One region of the Pseudomonas sp. Marseille-P9899 genome, then DNA from elsewhere that is predicted to be linked to it. Evidence: predicted binding sites of a transcription regulator. Region 1 holds the regulator's gene; each other region holds the start of a gene.
The links. Region 1 encodes sigma-54, which starts transcription at its own class of promoters, with help from an activator protein. Its sites were predicted from a motif close to ANTGGCATNNANNTTGCTNT; they were not measured.
Positions count from the first base shown of each region.

Region 1 (6,602 bases):
GGACGCGCTCCTTGAAATGTCCCGCAAAGGTTTGGGCATGACCGTCGTGACCGAAGCGGATGGCAGCCTGGCAGGAATCTTCACTGACGGCGACCTGCGTCGCAGCCTGGATCGCAATATCGACGTGCACAAGACCTTGATCGAAGAGGTCATGACCGTCCACGGCAAGACCGCCCGCGCCGACATGCTCGCCGCCGAGGCCCTGAAGATCATGGAAGACCACAAGATCAGCGCACTGGTAGTGGTCGACAAGGCCGACCGTCCGGTCGGAGCCCTGAACATGCACGACCTGCTGCGCGCCGGAGTGATGTGATGAATACCCTGTTGCAACGTGGCAAGGCCATCAAGCTGGCCGTTTTCGACGTGGATGGCGTACTGACCGATGGTCGCCTGTACTTCCTCGAAGACGGCAGCGAATTCAAGACCTTCAACACCCTCGACGGTCAAGGCATCAAGATGCTGATGAACTCGGGCGTGACCACCGCAATCATCAGCGGCCGCAAGACCCCGGTGGTCGAGCGCCGCGCGAAGAACCTCGGCATCCCGCACCTGTATCAGGGTCGCGAGGACAAACTGGTGGTGCTGGACGAACTTCTCGGCCAGCTCGGCCTAAGCTATGAAGAGGTCGCCTACCTGGGCGACGACCTGCCTGACCTGCCGGTGATTCGCCGGGTAGGCCTGGGCATGGCGGTCGCCAACGCCGCGTCGTTCGTGCGCGAACACGCCCATGGCGTTACCCAGGCCCGCGGCGGCGAAGGTGCGGCTCGCGAATTCTGCGAACTGATCCTGCAAGCCCAGGGCAACCTGGAAGCGGCAAACGCCCATTACCTGTAGAGCCAGCCATGTTCAGCAAGAAAATCCGCAATATCGCGCTGTTCAGCGTGATGGCCGCGCTGCTCGCAGCGGTCGGCTACTGGAATATCGGTCCGGAGAGCTTCCTCGACCAGCCCGTTGCCCAGGTCGACGAAAGCGCTATCGACTACTATGCGATCAACGCCCACAGTGTGCAGTATCTGCCTGACGGCAAGCTGCAATACGAAATGACCGCGGACAAGGTCGAGCACCTCAAGGCCAGCGAAGTCACATTGCTGACTACGCCAGACCTGCAGATGTATCGCGGCACGGCCTACCCATGGCACGTGCAGAGCGCTCGTGGCGAGGTCAACCCGGACGGCACCGAAGTTGAATTGATCGACTCGGTCCGGGTTGCCCGCACCGACGACCAGAGCCGCACAACCATCATTACCTCCAGCCGCATGACGGTATTCCCGCAGAAGCAATATGCGCAAACCGAGCAAGACGTTAGAATCGACGGCGCCGGTGGCGTGACTACGGGCAAGGGAATGAAAGCGTATTTGAAAGACGGCAGGATGGACCTGCTGTCCAACGTAAGAGGACAGTATGAGGCTCGTTAAAACCCTCCCCTTTTTGCTCAGCCTGAGCGCAGCACTGGGAAGCGCGAGTGTCTGGGCCCTGCCTAACGACCGCGATCAACCCATTCGCATCCAGGCCGACGACGCCCAACTGGACGACAAGCAAGGTATCGCCACCTACCGTGGTGACGTGATCATCACTCAAGGTTCGATGATGATCAAAGGCAACACCGTGACCCTGACTCGTGCGCCAAACGGCGACATCGATGTGGTGACCTCCGTCGGCAACCTTGCCTACTTCGAGCAGCAGCAGAGCGCTGCGAAGCCGGACAAGATGCAGGGCTGGGCAGTCAACATCCAGTACCAGGCTCAGAAAGACCTGATCATCCTGACCGACAAGGCCAAGGTGGTGAATGAAGGCAACACGACCGAAGGCGAGAAAATCGTCTACAACTCCAAGACTCAGGTCGCCACTGCAGGCCGCGCCGGCAACCAGAAGGTCACCCAGCCACGTCAGCGTATCGACATGGTGATCCAGCCGAAGAAGAAGGCCGAGTAATGGCAACCCTTAAAGCCCAGCACTTGGCCAAGAGCTACAAGAGCCGACAAGTCGTGCGTGACGTCAGCCTGTCGATCGACAGCGGACAGATCGTCGGCCTGCTCGGCCCTAACGGCGCCGGCAAGACCACCTGTTTCTACATGATCGTCGGCCTGGTTCAGGCCGATCAGGGCCGCGTGCTGATCGACGACCTGGACGTCAGCCACCAGCCAATGCACGGCCGCGCACGCGCCGGCATCGGCTACCTGCCCCAGGAAGCCTCGATCTTCCGCAAGCTGTCGGTGGCCGACAACATCATGGCGATCCTGGAAACCCGCAAGGAACTGGATCGCGAAGGCCGTCGCAAGGAGCTGGAAAGCCTGCTGCAGGAATTCCACATCAGCCACATCCGCGACAACCTCGGCATGAGCCTGTCCGGCGGCGAGCGTCGTCGCGTGGAAATCGCCCGCGCCCTGGCTACCGCACCGAAGTTCATCCTGCTCGATGAACCCTTCGCCGGTGTCGACCCGATCTCGGTCGGCGACATCAAGCAGATCATCCACCACCTGAAAGCCAAGGGCATTGGCGTTCTGATCACTGACCACAACGTCCGTGAAACGCTGGATATCTGTGAAACCGCTTACATCGTCAACGATGGCCAACTGATCGCCGAAGGCGACTCGGAAACCATCCTGGCCAACCAGCTCGTCAAAGAGGTGTACCTGGGCCACGAGTTCCGTCTGTAGGCTCGCGTATCGGAGTGGTCCGAGCGCTGCGATTCAGCCACGATTGCGGCTTAATTGTTACAGCGCTCTAGGCAAACGTTACAGTTTCAGGCATATATCTTGCTTAGAATTGGCGCCCGCGCGCCCCTGTAGTTGATGGCGCATGCGCGCCGGCGAATAAGGTGTTAAGCCCCAGCCATGAAACCATCGCTCGTCCTAAGAATGGGCCAGCAACTGACGATGACCCCGCAGTTGCAACAGGCTATCCGTTTGCTCCAGCTCTCCACACTGGATCTGCAGCAGGAAATCCAGGAAGCCCTGGAGTCCAACCCGATGCTCGAGCGCCAGGAAGAAGGCGAAGACTTCGACAACAGCGACCCGATGGCCGACAACGCCGAGTCCAAGCCTGTTGCCGAGTCCCAGGAGAGCAGCTTCGAGCAATCCGCGCCCACCGTGGAAAACCTCGAAGAAGGCGAATGGAACGAGCGCATCCCCAACGAACTTCCGGTCGATACCGCCTGGGAAGACATCTACCAGACCAGCGCCAGCAGCCTGCCCAGCAACGACGATGACGAGTGGGACTTCACCACCCGCACATCGGCCGGCGAGAGCCTGCAAAGCCACCTGCTCTGGCAGTTGAACCTGGCACCGATGTCGGACACCGACCGACTGATCGCTGTAACCCTGATCGACTGCATCAACAACCAGGGCTACCTCGACGAGACGCTGGAAGAAGTCTGCGAATCCTTCGACCCTGAACTGGATATCGAACTGGACGAGATCGAAGCCGTCCTGCACCGCATCCAGCAGTTCGAACCCGCCGGTATCGGCGCACGCAACCTGGGCGAATGCCTGTTGCTGCAGTTGCGCCAGCTGCCCGCCAACACACCGTGGATGGCCGAGGCCAAGCGACTGGTCAGCGATTACATCGACCTGCTCGGCAGTCGCGACTACAGCCAGCTGATGCGCCGCATGAAGCTCAAGGAAGATGAGCTGCGCCAGGTGATAGAACTGGTCCAGAGCCTGAATCCACGCCCTGGCTCGCAGATCGAGTCGAGCGAACCCGAATACGTGGTTCCCGACGTGATCGTGCGCAAGGACAGCGATCGCTGGCTGGTGGAGTTGAACCAGGAAGCGGTGCCGCGCCTGAGGGTCAACCCGCAATATGCCGGCTTCGTTCGCCGCGCCGACACCAGCGCCGACAACACCTTCATGCGCAACCAACTGCAGGAAGCTCGCTGGTTCATCAAAAGCCTGCAAAGCCGCAACGAGACGCTGATGAAGGTGGCGACCCAGATCGTCGAACACCAGCGCGGCTTCCTCGACCATGGCGACGAGGCGATGAAACCGCTGGTACTGCACGACATCGCTGAAGCGGTGGGCATGCACGAATCGACGATTTCCCGGGTCACCACGCAGAAATACATGCACACGCCCCGCGGAATCTATGAGCTGAAGTACTTTTTCTCCAGCCACGTCAGCACCTCCGAAGGCGGTGAATGCTCGTCCACGGCGATCCGCGCAATCATCAAAAAACTGGTTGCCGCGGAAAATCAGAAAAAGCCATTGAGTGACAGCAAGATCGCTGGTTTACTGGAGGCACAAGGCATCCAGGTAGCACGTCGCACCGTCGCCAAGTACCGCGAATCCCTCGGCATCGCACCGTCGAGTGAGCGCAAGCGATTGATGTGACCTTCCCTGAGGTGTGCCATCGCAATTCAGTGGCAGGCGCAACACCTGCCTCTTTATGCACGGCAACAAAGGAGAAGCAGTATGCAAGTCAACATCAGTGGACATCATGTAGAAGTCACTCCGCCGCTGCGCGACTATGTCGAGCAGAAGCTCAAGCGTGTAGCAAGTCATTTCGACAAGATCACCAATGTGCAGGTGATCATGAAGGTCGAGAAACTCCAGCAGAAAGTGGAGGCCACCCTGCAAATTCCCGGTGGTGAAGTGGTAGCAAACGCCGAAGATGCAGACATGTATGCCGCGATCGACTCCTTGGCCGACAAGCTCGACCGTCAACTGAAAAAACACAAGGAAAAACAGCAAAGCCTGCTGCAAGGTACGGCTGCACGCTGATCCCCCTCATCCATGATCCGACTTGAATCCATCCTGACCCCCGGCCGTTCCCTCGTGAACGTGCCGGGTGGCAGTAAAAAGCGCGCACTTGAACAGATCGGCAACCTGATCGGGAAAGAAGTTCCTGATCTGGACGGCCAGACCGTTTATGAAGCCCTGATTGCCCGAGAAAAACTCGGCTCGACAGGATTTGGCAATGGCATCGCCATTCCCCATTGCCGCCTCAAGGGCTGTGCAAGCCCTGTCAGCGCATTGCTTCACCTGGATGCCCCCATAGATTTCGACGCCATCGATGGCGCCCCGGTAGACCTGCTGTTCGTTCTGCTGGTGCCCGAGGCTGCCACCGACGCCCACCTTGAACTGTTGCGCCAGATTGCCAGCATGCTCGATCGCAAGGATGTCCGCGACCGGCTTCGTGCGGCCAACAGCAGTACCGCCCTGTACCAGGTCGTCCTGGACGTGCAGAACGAGCCCTGAGCATGCGCCTCGTCATCGTCAGCGGCCGATCCGGCTCGGGCAAGAGCACCGCCCTCGACGTCCTTGAGGACAACGGCTTCTACTGCATCGACAACCTCCCCGCCGGCCTGCTCCCGCAGCTGGCGGAAAGCGCCCTGATCAATACCGAATTGCTGCAGCCACGGGTCGCGGTGTCCATCGACGCGCGTAACCTGCCGAGCCACCTGACACGCTTTCCGGAGCTGCTGGACGACGCGCGTGCGCGCCATATCCAGTGCGATGTGCTGTATCTCGACGCCGATGAAGAAACCCTGCTCAAGCGTTTTTCGGAGACCCGTCGACGCCACCCGCTGACCAACCAGGACCGCTCGCTGGCCGAGGCAATCCGGGTCGAAAGCGAGTTGCTGAGCCCGATTGCCGATCTTGCCGACCTGAAGATCGACACCACCAGCCTCAACCTCTATCAACTGCGTGACTCGATCAAGCTTCGCCTGCTCAACCAACCTGAGCCGGGCACCGCGTTCCTGATCGAGTCCTTTGGCTTCAAGCGCGGCATGCCGGTCGATGCTGACGTAGTGTTCGACGTTCGCTGCCTGCCGAACCCTTATTGGAAGCCCGAACTGCGCGAGCACTCCGGGCAGGATCAGCCGGTCATCGATTATCTGGCCGCGCAGCCGGATGTGGAGGAAATGTTCCAGGACATCTCCTCCTACCTGCTCAAATGGCTGCCCCGCTTCGCCGCCAGCAATCGCGCCTATGTCACCATTGCCATTGGCTGCACTGGCGGCCACCACCGCTCGGTCTACCTGACCGAACGACTGGGGCAGTTGCTGCAACCCATATTGAAGAACGTTCAGGTCCGCCACCGCGACCTCTAGTCCACAGGATCCCTCCCGCGATGCCCGCAACCGAAATCGAGATCATCAACAAGCTGGGGCTGCATGCCCGTGCAGCAGCCAAGTTCGTTGGCGTGGCGGGCAAGTATTCCTCAACCGTGAAGATTGGGCGCACCCCCGACAAACTGGTCGATGGCAAGAGCATCATGGCGGTCATGATGCTGGCGGCGGGCAAAGGCACCAAGGTGCATTTGCTCACCGAAGGGGAAGATGGCGAAACGGCACTGGACGCGCTGATCGAGTTGATCAACAACCGGTTCGACGAAGGCGAGTAAACCGCGCTGTCAGGACAGCGCGGTATCCATCACCATCATCAGGCAGAAGCCGATACACAGCCCCAGACTGGCCAGGCGATGGTGCCCGTTGGCCCGTGACTCGGGAATGATCTCCTGGGTCACCACCAACAACATGGCCCCGGCCGCAAAGGCCAGGCCCAGCGGTAGCAGCAGTTCAGCCACTTTCCCCAGCCAGGCGCACAACAGTGCCGCCGCCGGCTCTACCAGCCCGGATGCCGCACCGATCAGGAACGCCT
Region 1 is NZ_CAESCG010000002.1:121,208-127,809, reverse strand. Features, by position in the region: gene HWV67_RS09845 (KpsF/GutQ family sugar-phosphate isomerase) at 1-313, shown strand, start outside; gene HWV67_RS09840 (KdsC family phosphatase) at 313-834, shown strand; gene lptC (LPS export ABC transporter periplasmic protein LptC) at 843-1,415, shown strand; gene lptA (lipopolysaccharide transport periplasmic protein LptA) at 1,402-1,932, shown strand; gene lptB (LPS export ABC transporter ATP-binding protein) at 1,932-2,657, shown strand; gene HWV67_RS09820 (RNA polymerase factor sigma-54) at 2,835-4,328, shown strand; gene hpf (ribosome hibernation-promoting factor, HPF/YfiA family) at 4,410-4,718, shown strand; gene ptsN (PTS IIA-like nitrogen regulatory protein PtsN) at 4,731-5,195, shown strand; gene rapZ (RNase adapter RapZ) at 5,198-6,052, shown strand; gene HWV67_RS09800 (HPr family phosphocarrier protein) at 6,073-6,345, shown strand; gene HWV67_RS09795 (ZIP family metal transporter) at 6,355-6,602, opposite strand, start outside.

Region 2 (6,602 bases), on a different contig from region 1:
CGTAGAGCAGACGGCCGATCAGGAATTCGAGGGAGAGGTAATAGACCCGCTTCTGGCTCTTGCGATAGATCTGCCGGGTGTGGTCCATCCAGTGATCGACCATGTGGTCCCTGGCGGCCAGGGCGATGGCTTCGAACCAGTCGTGGTCGAAGGCGTGTTCGGGGTCCTTGCCGACCGCATAGGTCAGTTTGTCCAGCACAGCGGTGCGAAAAGCGGCCACCTCTGCGTCACGAGTGTTCGTTTCCTGAGACATGCGACGTCCTCGGGCAAATATGACGATTGCGGATGGAGATTTGACAGCCTAGACGGTTCGACACAGTGCGTAGGCGCTGGTTCGCACCTTTCATGGGAAAAGCAGATGCAAGAGCGGGACCGGCCGACGGCTCCCGCGCAATTGGTTGTTCACAAATTGATCAACTCCGGTATGATCGCGCGCCTTCCTATACCTATATGCCTGATCCCTGATGAAACCGACCCTGATCGCCGCCGCCGAGCTTGACCGTCTCGAGACGTGGCAGAAGTACGCCAGCCACATGTGCGGCAGCTGCATGTCCACCTGCTGCACCCTGCCGGTGGAGGTCAAGTTGAAGGATTTGATCCGCATCGGCGTAGTCGATGAGTTCGAAGTGGGCGAGCCGCCGAAGAACATTGCCAAGCGCCTTCAGAAGGAAGGCATCGTCGAGCGCTTCAGCCAGAAGTCGGGGATCTTCACCCTGACCCGGATGAGCAACGACGATTGCCTCTATCTGGATCGCAAGAGCCGGCTGTGCACCATTTATGACAAGCGTCCGGACACCTGCCGCAACCACCCGAAGATCGGGCCGCGGCCGGGGTATTGCGCGTACAAGCCGAAGCCGATGGTTCGCTGACCCCCCTCCGTGTAGGAGCGAGCTTGCTCGCGAAGGACCGCAAAGCGGTCCCAAAACCATCCAGCACGAGCCGCAGTCAAGCCAGTATCTGGTGTATCAGGGTTCGGGACCGCTGCGCGGTCCTTCGCGACGGTTCGGCGCCCCGACAAGCTCGCTCCTACAGTTCACACAGCCCTGGCAATAAACAGCAGAAACAAAAACGCCCCCGGCCTTTCGACCGGGGGCGTTTTCATTTCAAGCCAGGATTAGTTGGCTTTGGACTTCTTGGCAGCGCGGGTACGCTCGCCTTCGTCCAAGATTTTCTTGCGCAGACGAATCGACTTTGGAGTCACTTCGCACAGCTCGTCGTCCTGGATGAATTCCAGAGCCTGTTCCAGGGTGAAACGAACCGGCGGAACCAGGGCGATGGTTTCGTCCTTGCCCGAAGCACGCATGTTGTCGAGCTTCTTGCCTTTGGTTGGGTTGACACCCAGGTCGTTGTCACGGCTGTTCAGACCAACGATCTGACCGTTGTAGATTTCCTGACCGTGCTCGACGAACAGCTTGCCGCGCGCCTGCAGGGTTTCCAGGGAGTAGGTCAGTGCCTTGCCGGTTTCGACCGAAACCAGTACGCCGTTCTGACGACCGGACATGTGGCCGGACTTCATGGTGTCGTAGCGATCGAAGATCGAGGTCAGGATGCCTGCACCGTTGGTCAGGGTCAGGAACTGGTTACGGAAACCGATCAGACCACGGGCTGGAATGTTGTATTCCAGACGTACACGGCCCTTGCCATCCGGGGACATGTTGGTCAGGTCGCCTTTACGCAGACCCATCTCTTCCATGACCTTGCCCTGCGATTCTTCAGGGATGTCGATGGTGACGTTTTCGAACGGTTCCTGTTTGGTACCGTTGACTTCGCGGATGATTACTTCAGGACGGCCTACAGCCATCTCGAAGCCTTCGCGACGCATGGTTTCGATCAGAACCGACAGGTGCAGCTCACCACGACCGGAAACCTTGAACTTGTCAGCCGAGTCGCCTTCTTCAACGCGCAGTGCAACGTTGTACAGCAGCTCTTTGTCCAGACGTTCCTTGATGTTACGGGAAGTCACGAACTTGCCTTCTTTACCGCAGAACGGCGAGTCGTTGACCTGGAAGGTCATGGAAACGGTCGGCTCGTCGACGCTCAGTGGCTTCATCGCTTCAACGGCATCTGGGGAGCACAGGGTGTCGGAGATGAACAGCTCTTCGAAACCGCTGATGCAGACGATGTCGCCAGCCTGGGCTTCTTCAACGTCTACACGGTGCAGACCGTGGTGACCCATCAGCTTCAGGATACGGCCGTTGCGCTTCTTGCCGTTGGTGTCGATAGCGACAACCGGGGTGTTCGGCTTGACGCGACCACGGGCGATACGGCCAACGCCGATAACACCGAGGAAGCTGTTGTAGTCCAGAGCGGAGATTTGCATCTGGAACGGACCGTCACGGTCAACAGCCGGAGCTGGAACGTTGTCGATGATCGACTGGTACAGCGGGGTCATGTCTTCGGCCATTTCGGCGTGGTCCAGACCGGCAATGCCGTTCAGGGCCGAGGCGTAGACGACTTTGAAGTCCAGCTGTTCGTCGGTGGCACCGAGGTTGTCGAACAGGTCGAAGATCTGGTCCAGAACCCAGTCAGGACGCGCGCCCGGACGGTCAACCTTGTTGATCACGACGATTGGCTTCAGACCGGCTTCGAACGCCTTCTTGGTCACGAAACGGGTTTGCGGCATAGGGCCGTCTTGAGCGTCGACCAGCAGCAGAACGGAGTCGACCATCGACATCACGCGCTCTACTTCACCGCCGAAGTCGGCGTGGCCGGGGGTGTCGACGATGTTGATGTGGTAGCCATTCCAGTTGATGGCGGTGTTCTTCGCCAGAATGGTAATGCCGCGCTCTTTTTCCTGGTCGTTGGAGTCCATGACGCGCTCGTCGTTGAGCTCGTTACGCTCCAGAGTGCCGGACTGACGCAGGAGTTTGTCAACCAGGGTGGTTTTACCATGGTCAACGTGGGCAATGATGGCGATGTTGCGCAGATTTTCGATCACGTGGTGTATCTCGATCAGAGGATTCGGGTTGCCACCCAGTCTAGGTGGCGAATATGAATGAACGGCGCTCAGCGGACCCGTCGGTCGGGAGGGCGGTGGCGGATACTGCCGCCATACAGCCCGGGCGTCTTATGTCGGACGATAAACGCGCACATTGGCATGTCCCTCACTCAGCAAGTGGTGAGCGTGCAGCCGGCTCATCACACCCTTGTCGCAATACAGCAGGTACTGGCGCGTAGCATCCAGTTCCTTGAAGCGACTGTTGAGGGCATAGAACGGCAAGGCCTGGACCTCGATGCCGTCCAGTTCCAGAGGCTGGTCTTCCTGGGCGTCGGGGTGACGAATATCGATCACCACGTGCCCGGCCAGCGCCTGGCTGACTTCTTCGATCTGGATATCCTGGCCAAGTTCATCGATCACGTTGTCGATCGAGACCAGGCGAGCACGCTCCAGGGCGCGCTCCAGCACGGCCATGTCGAACTGCTTCTCTTCGTGGTCGACGCGGTGACGCTTGGCGCAGGTAGTCGGGTTCACCGAAATCACGCCGCAATACTCGGGCATGTGCTTGGCGAATTCGGCGGTGCCGATTTCGTAGGCCTGGTCGATGATGTCTTGCTTGTGGCTGGCCAGCAGCGGGCGCAGTACCAGCTTCTCGGTGGCCGAGTCGATCACCGCGAGGTTCGGCAGGGTCTGGCTCGACACCTGGGAAATCGCCTCGCCGGTCACCAGTGCGTCGATCTGCAGGCGGTCGGCGATGTTGCTGGCGGCGCGCAGCATCATGCGCTTCAGGGTCACGCCCATATAACTGTTGTCGACCTTGCCGAGGATCTCGCCGACCACTTCCTCGAACGGCACGCTGACGAACAGCACGCGCTGGCTGCTGCCGTATTTCTTCCAGAGGTAGTGAGCAACTTCCATCACGCCCAGTTCGTGCGCGCGACCACCCAGGTTGAAGAAACAGAAATGGGTCATCAGGCCGCGACGCATCATCTGGTAGGCGGCGACGGTGGAGTCGAAACCACCGGACATCAGCACCAGGGTCTGCTCCAGCGCGCCCAGCGGGTAACCGCCGATGCCTTTGTGCTGGTTGTGGATCACGTACAGGCGCTTGTCACGAATCTCGATGCGCACCTGGACTTCAGGGGTGCGCAGGTCGATGCCGGCGGCGCCGCACTGCTGGCGCAACTGGCTGCCAACATAACGGTCGACGTCCATCGAGGTGAAGTCGTGGTGGCCGCCGCGCTTGCAGCGCACGGCGAAGCGCTTGCCGGCCAGCAGGTGGCCGAAGTGCGCCTTGCACTTGGCGACGATATCGTCGAAGTCGCCCAGCGGGTATTCATCAACCTGCAGGAAATGCGCGATACCCGGCGTGCAGCTCAGGCGCTCGGTCATCTCGCGCAGCACCTTCTCGTCTTCGATGCGGGTGACCACCTCGAGGTTGTCCCAGACACCGTCGACCGCGAGCGCAGGATCGAGGTCCTTGAGCACGGTGCGAATGTTGCGGGCCAATTGACGGATGAAACGCTTGCGAACCGGCCGGCTCTTAATGGTGATTTCTGGGAAGACTTTGACGATTAGTTTCATGAAAACAGCGCGCGAGTGGCCAGCCGAAAAAGGGGGGCGCGGATTATAGCGGAAATTGCTCAAGGTTTGACCAACTTTTGTACAGAAGGTTTTCTCTGCACCGTTTTGGTTCGCCTAAACAAATTTGCGCATCTAAACAGTGCACAAAAAAGCCAGAAATCCGCCAGGAGCAGCTGAAACGCTTGAGATTGGGGCAAAAATTCCACTTCGGGGCACTGGCATGCAATTTGCTCCCTTGTGAGGCAGGTTGCCTTGGCCGAGTATTCGCGCCCGGCATCACCCAAATTAAAGGGCTGCACAGGCAAGCTCTACCCCACCCGGAGGACACTATGTCGAAGTCGGTTCAACTCATCAAAGATCATGACGTTAAATGGATTGATCTGCGCTTCACTGACACCAAAGGCACTCAGCACCACGTGACCATGCCAGCCCGTGATGCGCTGGATGACGACTTCTTCGAAGTCGGCAAGATGTTCGATGGTTCCTCCATCGCTGGCTGGAAAGGCATCGAAGCCTCCGACATGATCCTGATGCCGGTTGACGATACTGCCGTGCTGGACCCGTTCACCGAAGAGCCGACCCTGATCCTGGTCTGCGACATCATCGAACCTTCGAGCATGCAAGGCTACGACCGCGACCCACGTGCGATCGCCAAGCGCGCTGAAGAGCACCTGAAAAGCACCCTGATCGGCGACACCGTATTCGCCGGTCCAGAGCCAGAGTTCTTCATCTTCGACGAAGTGAAGTTCAAGTCCGACATCTCCGGCTCGATGTTCAAGATCTTCTCCGAGCAAGGTTCCTGGATGTCCGACCAGGACGTCGAAGGCGGCAACAAAGGCCACCGTCCAGGCGTCAAAGGCGGCTACTTCCCTGTTCCGCCGTTCGACCATGACCATGAAATCCGTACTGCCATGTGCAACGCACTGGAAGAAATGGGTCAGACCGTCGAAGTTCACCACCACGAAGTGGCGACTGCCGGCCAGAACGAAATCGGCGTCAAGTTCAACACCCTGGTGAAGAAGGCCGACGAAGTTCAAACCCTGAAGTACGTCGTGCACAACGTTGCCGATGCCTACGGCCGCACCGCGACCTTCATGCCGAAGCCTCTGTACGGCGACAACGGCTCGGGCATGCACGTTCACATGTCGATCTGGAAAGACGGCAAGAACACCTTCGCTGGCGAAGGCTATGCCGGCCTGTCCGATACCGCTCTGTACTTCATCGGCGGCATCATCAAGCACGGTAAGGCTCTGAACGGTTTCACCAACCCTTCGACCAACTCCTACAAGCGTCTGGTTCCAGGCTTCGAAGCTCCGGTAATGCTGGCCTACTCGGCTCGTAACCGTTCCGCTTCGATCCGTATTCCTTACGTTTCCAGCCCGAAAGCTCGTCGTATCGAAGCGCGCTTCCCGGATCCGGCTGCCAACCCGTACCTGGCCTTCGCAGCACTGCTGATGGCCGGCCTGGACGGTATCCAGAACAAGATCCACCCTGGCGATGCCGCCGACAAGAACCTGTATGACCTGCCGCCTGAAGAGGCCAAGGAAATTCCACAGGTTTGTGGCAGCCTGAAAGAAGCCCTGGAAGAGCTGGACAAGGGCCGCGCGTTCCTGACCAAGGGCGGCGTGTTCTCCGACGACTTCATCGATGCCTACATCGCTCTGAAATCCGAAGAAGAAATCAAGGTTCGCACCTTCGTACACCCACTGGAATACGAGCTGTACTACAGCTGCTGATTCCAGCGTGACACAAGGGCGGCATGAAAATGCCGTCCTTGGCGCTCACTCAAAATGCCCCGGCTTGCCGGGGCATTTTTTTGCGCGCGCGGTGAGGCCATCGTGCTGCAAAATTGAAAACGGCTTCGCACTGAAAGCCTCTTTTCGGACATCAAAATAAGCCCGCTCTGATCGTTCCATTGCACGGCCTCGCCCATGCTGTCTCGCCCTTTACCGAGATCAGCATGATGCGTTTCCTTGCGCTACTTTCGTTGCTTATCCCTCTCGTTGCCTGCGCTGCACCCACCCCTCATTCCGGTATCGAATCCCGGGTACTCCTGCGCAGCACCCAGGCATGGGACGGC
Region 2 is NZ_CAESCG010000005.1:46,097-52,698, forward strand. Features, by position in the region: gene HWV67_RS22565 (glycogen/starch/alpha-glucan phosphorylase) at 1-253, opposite strand, end outside; gene HWV67_RS22570 (YkgJ family cysteine cluster protein) at 465-869, shown strand; gene typA (translational GTPase TypA) at 1,115-2,938, opposite strand; gene thiI (tRNA uracil 4-sulfurtransferase ThiI) at 3,068-4,522, opposite strand; gene glnA (type I glutamate--ammonia ligase) at 4,852-6,258, shown strand; partial or broken gene HWV67_RS31815 (cupin domain-containing protein) at 6,483-6,602, shown strand, end outside.
Region 2: glnA (type I glutamate--ammonia ligase) is a predicted target of sigma-54. The motif match lies at 4,737-4,756, and genes of this name have one in related genera.

Region 3 (6,602 bases), 650 kb from region 1:
GTTGATGCCCTTGGCGTCACGGCCTTCGGCGATGATGCGGCCGGTCGCGGCGTTCACCAGGTCGCCCTTGATCGTGGTCGAGCCGCTCATGTCGATGGCGCGGGCCACGTCGGTGCCGCCATCGTCGGTCAGGGGTTCACCTTTGGCCAGCAGCAGGCCTTCGTTGATCACGCTGCCGCCGATGATGGCCGGGTCGATCATCAGGGCGTTGGCGCCGCCGCCGATCGCGCTGATGCTGCCTTTGTTGATGACGCTGCCGTCGATGCGGTTGTTGATCCAGATATTGCCGTCTTCGTAGACATCCATGTCCACGCCGCCGGCGAAGTCGCCGGTGCTATTGATAGTGGCGTTGAGGATCAGGTCTTTCTGCAGGTGGCTGCCATTGAATTCGATGGCGTCCTCGTCGCTACCGCCGGTGTAGGTGCCGGTGATTTCGAGGTTTTCGCTGTAGGTCTGGCGTTCGCTGAGGAAACCGGCATTGGTCAGCTGCACGGTCTGTGCCCAGGCGGGCAGGGTGGTGGCGGTTACCGCCAGGGCGAGCAGGGTCTTGCGGAAAATCGGGGAGGCCACAGTTCATTCCTTAAACGTCTTTGGAGTCACGGTGCGTCCTTGCGTGGTGCAGGCCTGGCTGGTAATGGCGGCGCTAGAGCCACGCAACGAGCGCGGCGGATGGTAACGAACCTGCCATTAAAATGACATCCTTTTGACGCCAGCTTTCCGTGAGGTTGGTTGCCACAAAAGGACCCTTTCAGCGGCGGCCATCGGCAAGCGGCAACTCGCGGCATTGCCGCTTTGCTGGCGGCAGGCGGAAATCCATTGCCGCTTTTCTGGCATTGCCGCCTGCGGCATTTCAGCAAAAGCCCCGGTTTTACTGGGGTTTAGTGTTTTGGCATGGGACTTGCTCTTTCATCGGCAACGAACCATCCGGCCAACCTTCGAAGGTTTCCCCGACATGAGCATCAGTTTCGACAAAGCGCTTGGCATCCATGAAAAGGCCCTCGGCTTCCGCGCCCAGCGCGCCGAAGTGCTGGCCAACAACATCGCCAACGCCGATACGCCGAACTTCAAGGCGCGGGACATGGACTTCTCGTCCGTTCTGCAGGCCGAGACCGACAAGGTCAAGAACGGCCACTTCGCCCTGGACCGGACCAACTCCAAGCACATCGAAGCCGAAGGCGTGACCCTCAGCGACGAAGCGCTGCAATACCGCACGCCGATGCAGCCGTCGATCGACCAGAACACCGTCGATGCGCAGCTTGAGCAATCGAGCTACGCCGAGAACTCGGTCGGTTTCCAGGCCAGCTTCACGCTGCTCAACAGTAAATTCAAAGGGCTGGTTTCGGCCCTGCGCGGAGAGTAATCCATGTCCCTCGCCAGTGTTTTCAACATCGCCGGTAGCGGCATGAGCGCCCAGACCACCCGTCTGAACACCGTCGCTTCGAATATCGCCAACGCCGAGACCGTCTCGTCGAGCATCGACCAGACCTATCGCGCCCGTCACCCGGTGTTCGCCACCACCTTCCAGCAGGCCCAGAACGGCAGTCAGTCGCTGTTCCAGGACCAGGATGCGGCAGGGCAGGGCGTGCAGGTGCTTGGCGTGGTCGAGGACCAGAGCAATCTCGAAGCCCGCTACGAGCCGAACCATCCGGCGGCGAACAAGGACGGCTACGTCTACTACCCGAACGTCAATGTCGTCGAGGAAATGGCCGACATGATTTCGGCCAGTCGTTCCTTCCAGACCAACGCCGAGTTGATGAACACGGCCAAGACCATGATGCAGAAAGTTCTGACCCTGGGTCAGTGATAAAGGACCACGCCAATGGCCAGCGTCAACGATACAACCGCAGGAGTTAACCTGAACGACGTCATCAAGGCGTCGGCGAAGACCACGACGACTCAAACGGGTGTCGCCTCCGCTACCAACAGCTCGACCGGCGGTAAGACGCTGGGCAAGGATGCGTTCCTGCAGTTGCTGGTTACCCAGATGCAGCATCAGAACCCGCTCGATCCGCAGGACAACAGCGAGTTCGTCGCTCAGTTGGCGCAGTTCAGCAGCCTGGAAGGCATCACCTCGCTTAACGAGTCGGTGACCGCGATTTCCGGCAACTACAAATCGTCGCAGGCGCTGCAGGCGTCGTCGCTGGTGGGTCGCTCGGTGATCGCCCAGACCGACAAGGCAGTGGTCGATACCACCAAGAGCCTGAGCGGTTCGGTCGTGGTGCCGCAGTCGGTGAGCAGTGTCACGCTCTCCATCACCGACAAGGACGGCAACGTCGTGCGTACCATCGACATGGGTGCACAAGCGGCCGGCAATGCCGCGTTCGTCTGGGACGGCAAGAACGGAAGTGGCGAAGTGCTTTCGCCGGGGACCTACAACTTCAAGGCCACCACCACTGTCGATGGCAAGGCCATGGAAATGTACACCTTGCTGCCGGCCACGGTCAGCAGCGTCACCATCAGTCAGACAGGGGGCGAGATGATGTTGAACCTCGCCGGTCAGGGCAGCGTCGCGCTGTCCAAAGTCCAAACCATCGGTATATAGAGCCGGCTAACGCGGCACAGGAGTGGAAAGATGTCTTTCAATATCGGCCTTAGCGGTCTCTATGCAGCCAGCAAGCAGCTCGACGTTACCGGCAACAACATTGCCAACGTCGCGACCACCGGTTTCAAATCCTCCCGCGCGGAGTTCGAAGACGTTTACTCGGCCAGCAAGCTGGGCGTCGGCAGCAAGACCGTCGGTAACGGCGTGCGTCTGGCTGCGGTCTCGCAACAGTTCGGCCAGGGTGACATCAACAACACCGGCAACGTGCTGGACATGGGTATCCAGGGTCAGGGTTACTTCATCCTCAGCGACAACGGTTCGCTGAGCTACACCCGTTCCGGCGCCTTCCAGACCAACAAGGACAACTACGTCGTCACCAACGACGGCGTACGCCTGCAGGGTTATGCCGCAGACGAAAACGGCACCATCCTCAAGTCCGGTCTTACCGACCTGAAAATCGACACCTCGGCACTGGCACCGAAGGCCACCAGCCTGATCGACCAGGGCATCAACCTGAACTCCTCGGCCGACAGCATTCCGCTGCCGACCGCAACGCCGGCCGGCCCGACCTTCGTGCCAACCGACGAGACCACGTACAACAAGAAGTTCTCGACCGAGATCTACGATAGCCAGGGTAATAAACACACCATGGAGCAGTACTATCGCAAGACCGATCAGAACACCTGGACCATGTACACCCTGGTCGACGGTCGCAACCCGCAGAACCCGGCGAGCACCACGCCGCTGGTGGGTAGCATGACCTTCAAGTCCGATGGCACCATCAACACCATGACCGGTACGACCGCTCCGGATGACAGCTTCGCGGTGGTCAACAACGTCTTCACCCTGAAGGGCTGGATTCCGTCGGCGTACAACGCTACTACCGGTACCTGGAGCCCGAACGGTTCGGTCGGCAATGCCGACGGCATCCGCGTGGACATGAACTCGACGTCCTCCTACAACACCGAGACCGCGCGCCTGTCGCAGTCCCAGGACGGCTATGCCACCGGTATCCTGTCGAGCCTGAGCATCGACTCCACCGGCGTCATGTTCGCAAGCTTCAGCAACCAGCAGTCTCGCGCCATTGGCCAGGTGGCAATTGCCAGCTTCGCCAACGAGCAGGGTCTGCAGCAGCAGGGCGGCACGCGCTGGAAAGAAACCTACGCGTCGGGCATTCCTGGCGTCGACACGCCGAAGACCGGCACCCTGGGTTCGATCCAGTCCAACTCCCTGGAAGAGTCCAACGTCAACCTGACCCAGGAACTGGTCGAGCTGGTGAAGGCGCAGTCCAACTACCAGGCCAACGCCAAGACCATCTCCACTCAGAGCTCCATCATGCAGACCATCATCCAGATGACCTGATGGCGGTGGCGCCGGTTCATCCGGTGCCCTGAGTGTTACGCGAGCCCCTTCCCGGTCCGGGCGGGGGTTCGTTGTTTTCGGAGGTATGTGATGAAGCGATCCCTGTGTCTTGTGCTGGTACTGTTGGCGGCCCAGTCCTGGGCGGCAATGGCGCCCTGGTACCGCTGGGAAAGCCAGGCCGACGGGCGTCTGGTGTGTTCGCAGCATTCGCCGGGCGAGGGCTGGAGGCAATTTGCCGGGCCCTTCAGCAATGCCGGGTGCCGTCCCTGAATGTCCGGGGGCGGGATCTTGCCGCCAGCGGCAGCCTGCCGCCGATAATTTGTCTTTCTCTCTCTCCCTGAAACGACCCTCAATCGACAAAGCCCCGAAAACACTGGGCTTTTGCACTCGTTTCATTAATTGGTTCGAAAATTGCTTCACCGTGCCAGAGCAGCGGTGAACGGCAAGTGTTCGCCAGCGCAGCGGAGGATGACTGTGGACAAGATGCTATACGTGGCCATGACCGGCGCCAGCCAGAACGCGCTGGCCCAGCGGGCCCACGCCAACAACCTGGCGAACATTTCCACCAGCGGTTTTCAGCGTGACCTGGAGCAGGCGCGTTCGATGCCGGTTTTCGGTGACAGCTTTCCGGCGCGGGCCTATGCCATGACCGAGCGCCCGGCGACCGATTTCAGCCCCGGTGCGCTGCAGGAAACCGGCCGTGACATGGACGTTGCCATCGGCGGCGACGGTTTCATTGCCGTGCAGGCGCCCGACGGCAGCGAAGCCTATGTGCGTACCGCGAGCCTGAACATTGACGCCGTTGGTGTCCTGCGCGCCGGCAATGGCATGCCGGTGATGGGCAACGGTGGTCCGATCGCCGTGCCGCCTGAGCAGAAGGTCGAGATCGGCCAGGACGGCACCATCAGCATCCGCGCCATGGGCGAAGGCCCGCGGGTGATGGCTGAGGTTGACCGGATCAAGCTGGTCAATCCGGACCTGAAGACCATGACCAAAGGCCTCGATGGCCTGATCCATACCAAGAGCGGCCAGCCTGCCGACGCCGATGCCAATGTGCAGGTGGTGTCCGGCTTCCTGGAGGCGAGCAACGTCAATGCCGTGGAAGAGATGACCTCGGTCCTCGCCCTGGCCCGGCAGTTCGAACTGCACGTCAAGATGATGAACACGGCCAAGGAAGGCGACGAAGCCATGGCTCGGGTTTTGCAAATCAGCTAATTACACAGGCGTAGCGCCGTAAAACAGGCGTACGAGGAGAACAGCATGCTTCCGGCTCTTTGGGTCAGTAAAACCGGTCTGTCCGCCCAGGACACCAACCTCACCGTCATCTCCAACAACCTGGCGAACGTCTCGACCACCGGTTTCAAACGTGATCGCGCCGAGTTCCAGGACCTGCTCTATCAGGTCAAGCGCCAGCCAGGTGCCCAGTCGACCCAGGACAGCGAACTGCCGTCGGGTCTGCAGGTCGGTACCGGTGTGCGCATCGTCGGCACCCAGAAAAACTTCATGACCGGCAGCCTGCAAACCACCGAGAACCCGCTGGACCTCGCGGTCAACGGCCGTGGTTTCTTCCAGGTTCTGCAGCCGGATGGCACCGTTTCCTACACCCGTGACGGCACCTTCCACCTGAACTCCGATGGCCAGGTCGTGACTGCCAACGGCTTCGCCCTGGAACCGGCTGTTGTCGTGCCGCCAGATGCGCAGACCTTCACCGTTGGCCAGGACGGCACCGTGTCGATCACCACCGCCGGCAGCCCTGCCGCACAGGTCATCGGCAACATCCAGACCGCCGACTTCATCAACCCGGCCGGTCTGCAGGCCATGGGTGGCAACCTGTTCCTGGAAACCGCCGCCAGCGGCGCGCCGCAGATCGGTACCCCGGGCCTCAACGGCTTCGGCACCACCCTGCAGCAAACCCTGGAAAACTCCAACGTCAGCACCGTGGAAGAGCTGGTCAACATGATCACCACCCAACGCGCCTACGAAATGAACTCCAAGGTCATTTCCACCGCCGACCAGATGCTCTCGTACGTTACCCAGAACCTGTAATTGAAGTAGCTGTTACACCGTGAGGTCAGAGTCATGAGCCGTTTGCTATCCGTATTCGCCCTGGGGGGGGCGGTGTTGCTGGCTGGTTGCGTCGCGCCGACGCCCAAGCCCAACGATCCGTACTACGCGCCGGTATTGCCGCGTACGCCCCTGCCGGCGGCGGCCAACAACGGCTCGATCTACCAGGCCGGTTTCGAGCAGAACCTGTACAGCGACCGCAAGGCGTTCCGGGTCGGTGACATCATCACCATCACCCTGAACGAGCGCACCCAGGCCAGCAAGAACGCCAACTCGCAGATCGGCAAGAACAGCAATGCCGAGCTGGGCCTGACCTCGTTGTTCGGTTCGAGCCTGACCACCAACAACCCGATCGGCAGCAACGACCTGAGCCTCAGCGCCGGCTACAGCGGCGACCGCACCACCAAAGGCGACAGCAAGGCGGCCCAGGGCAACACCCTGACCGGCTCGATCACGGTCACCGTGGCCGACGTGCTGCCCAACGGCATCATTGCCGTGCGCGGCGAGAAATGGATGACGCTCAATACCGGTGACGAACTGGTACGCATCGCCGGCATGGTTCGCGCCGACGACATCGCCACCGACAACACCGTGCCGTCGACCCGGGTCGCCGATGCGCGCATCACCTATTCGG
Region 3 is NZ_CAESCG010000002.1:776,128-782,729, forward strand. Features, by position in the region: gene HWV67_RS12865 (autotransporter family protein) at 1-570, opposite strand, end outside; gene flgB (flagellar basal body rod protein FlgB) at 953-1,360, shown strand; gene flgC (flagellar basal body rod protein FlgC) at 1,364-1,804, shown strand; gene flgD (flagellar hook assembly protein FlgD) at 1,820-2,542, shown strand; gene flgE (flagellar hook protein FlgE) at 2,573-3,904, shown strand; gene HWV67_RS12890 (hypothetical protein) at 3,995-4,174, shown strand; gene HWV67_RS12895 (flagellar basal body rod protein FlgF) at 4,379-5,119, shown strand; gene flgG (flagellar basal-body rod protein FlgG) at 5,165-5,950, shown strand; gene flgH (flagellar basal body L-ring protein FlgH) at 5,984-6,602, shown strand, end outside.
Region 3: HWV67_RS12895 (flagellar basal body rod protein FlgF) is a predicted target of sigma-54. The motif match lies at 4,303-4,322, and genes of this name have one in related genera.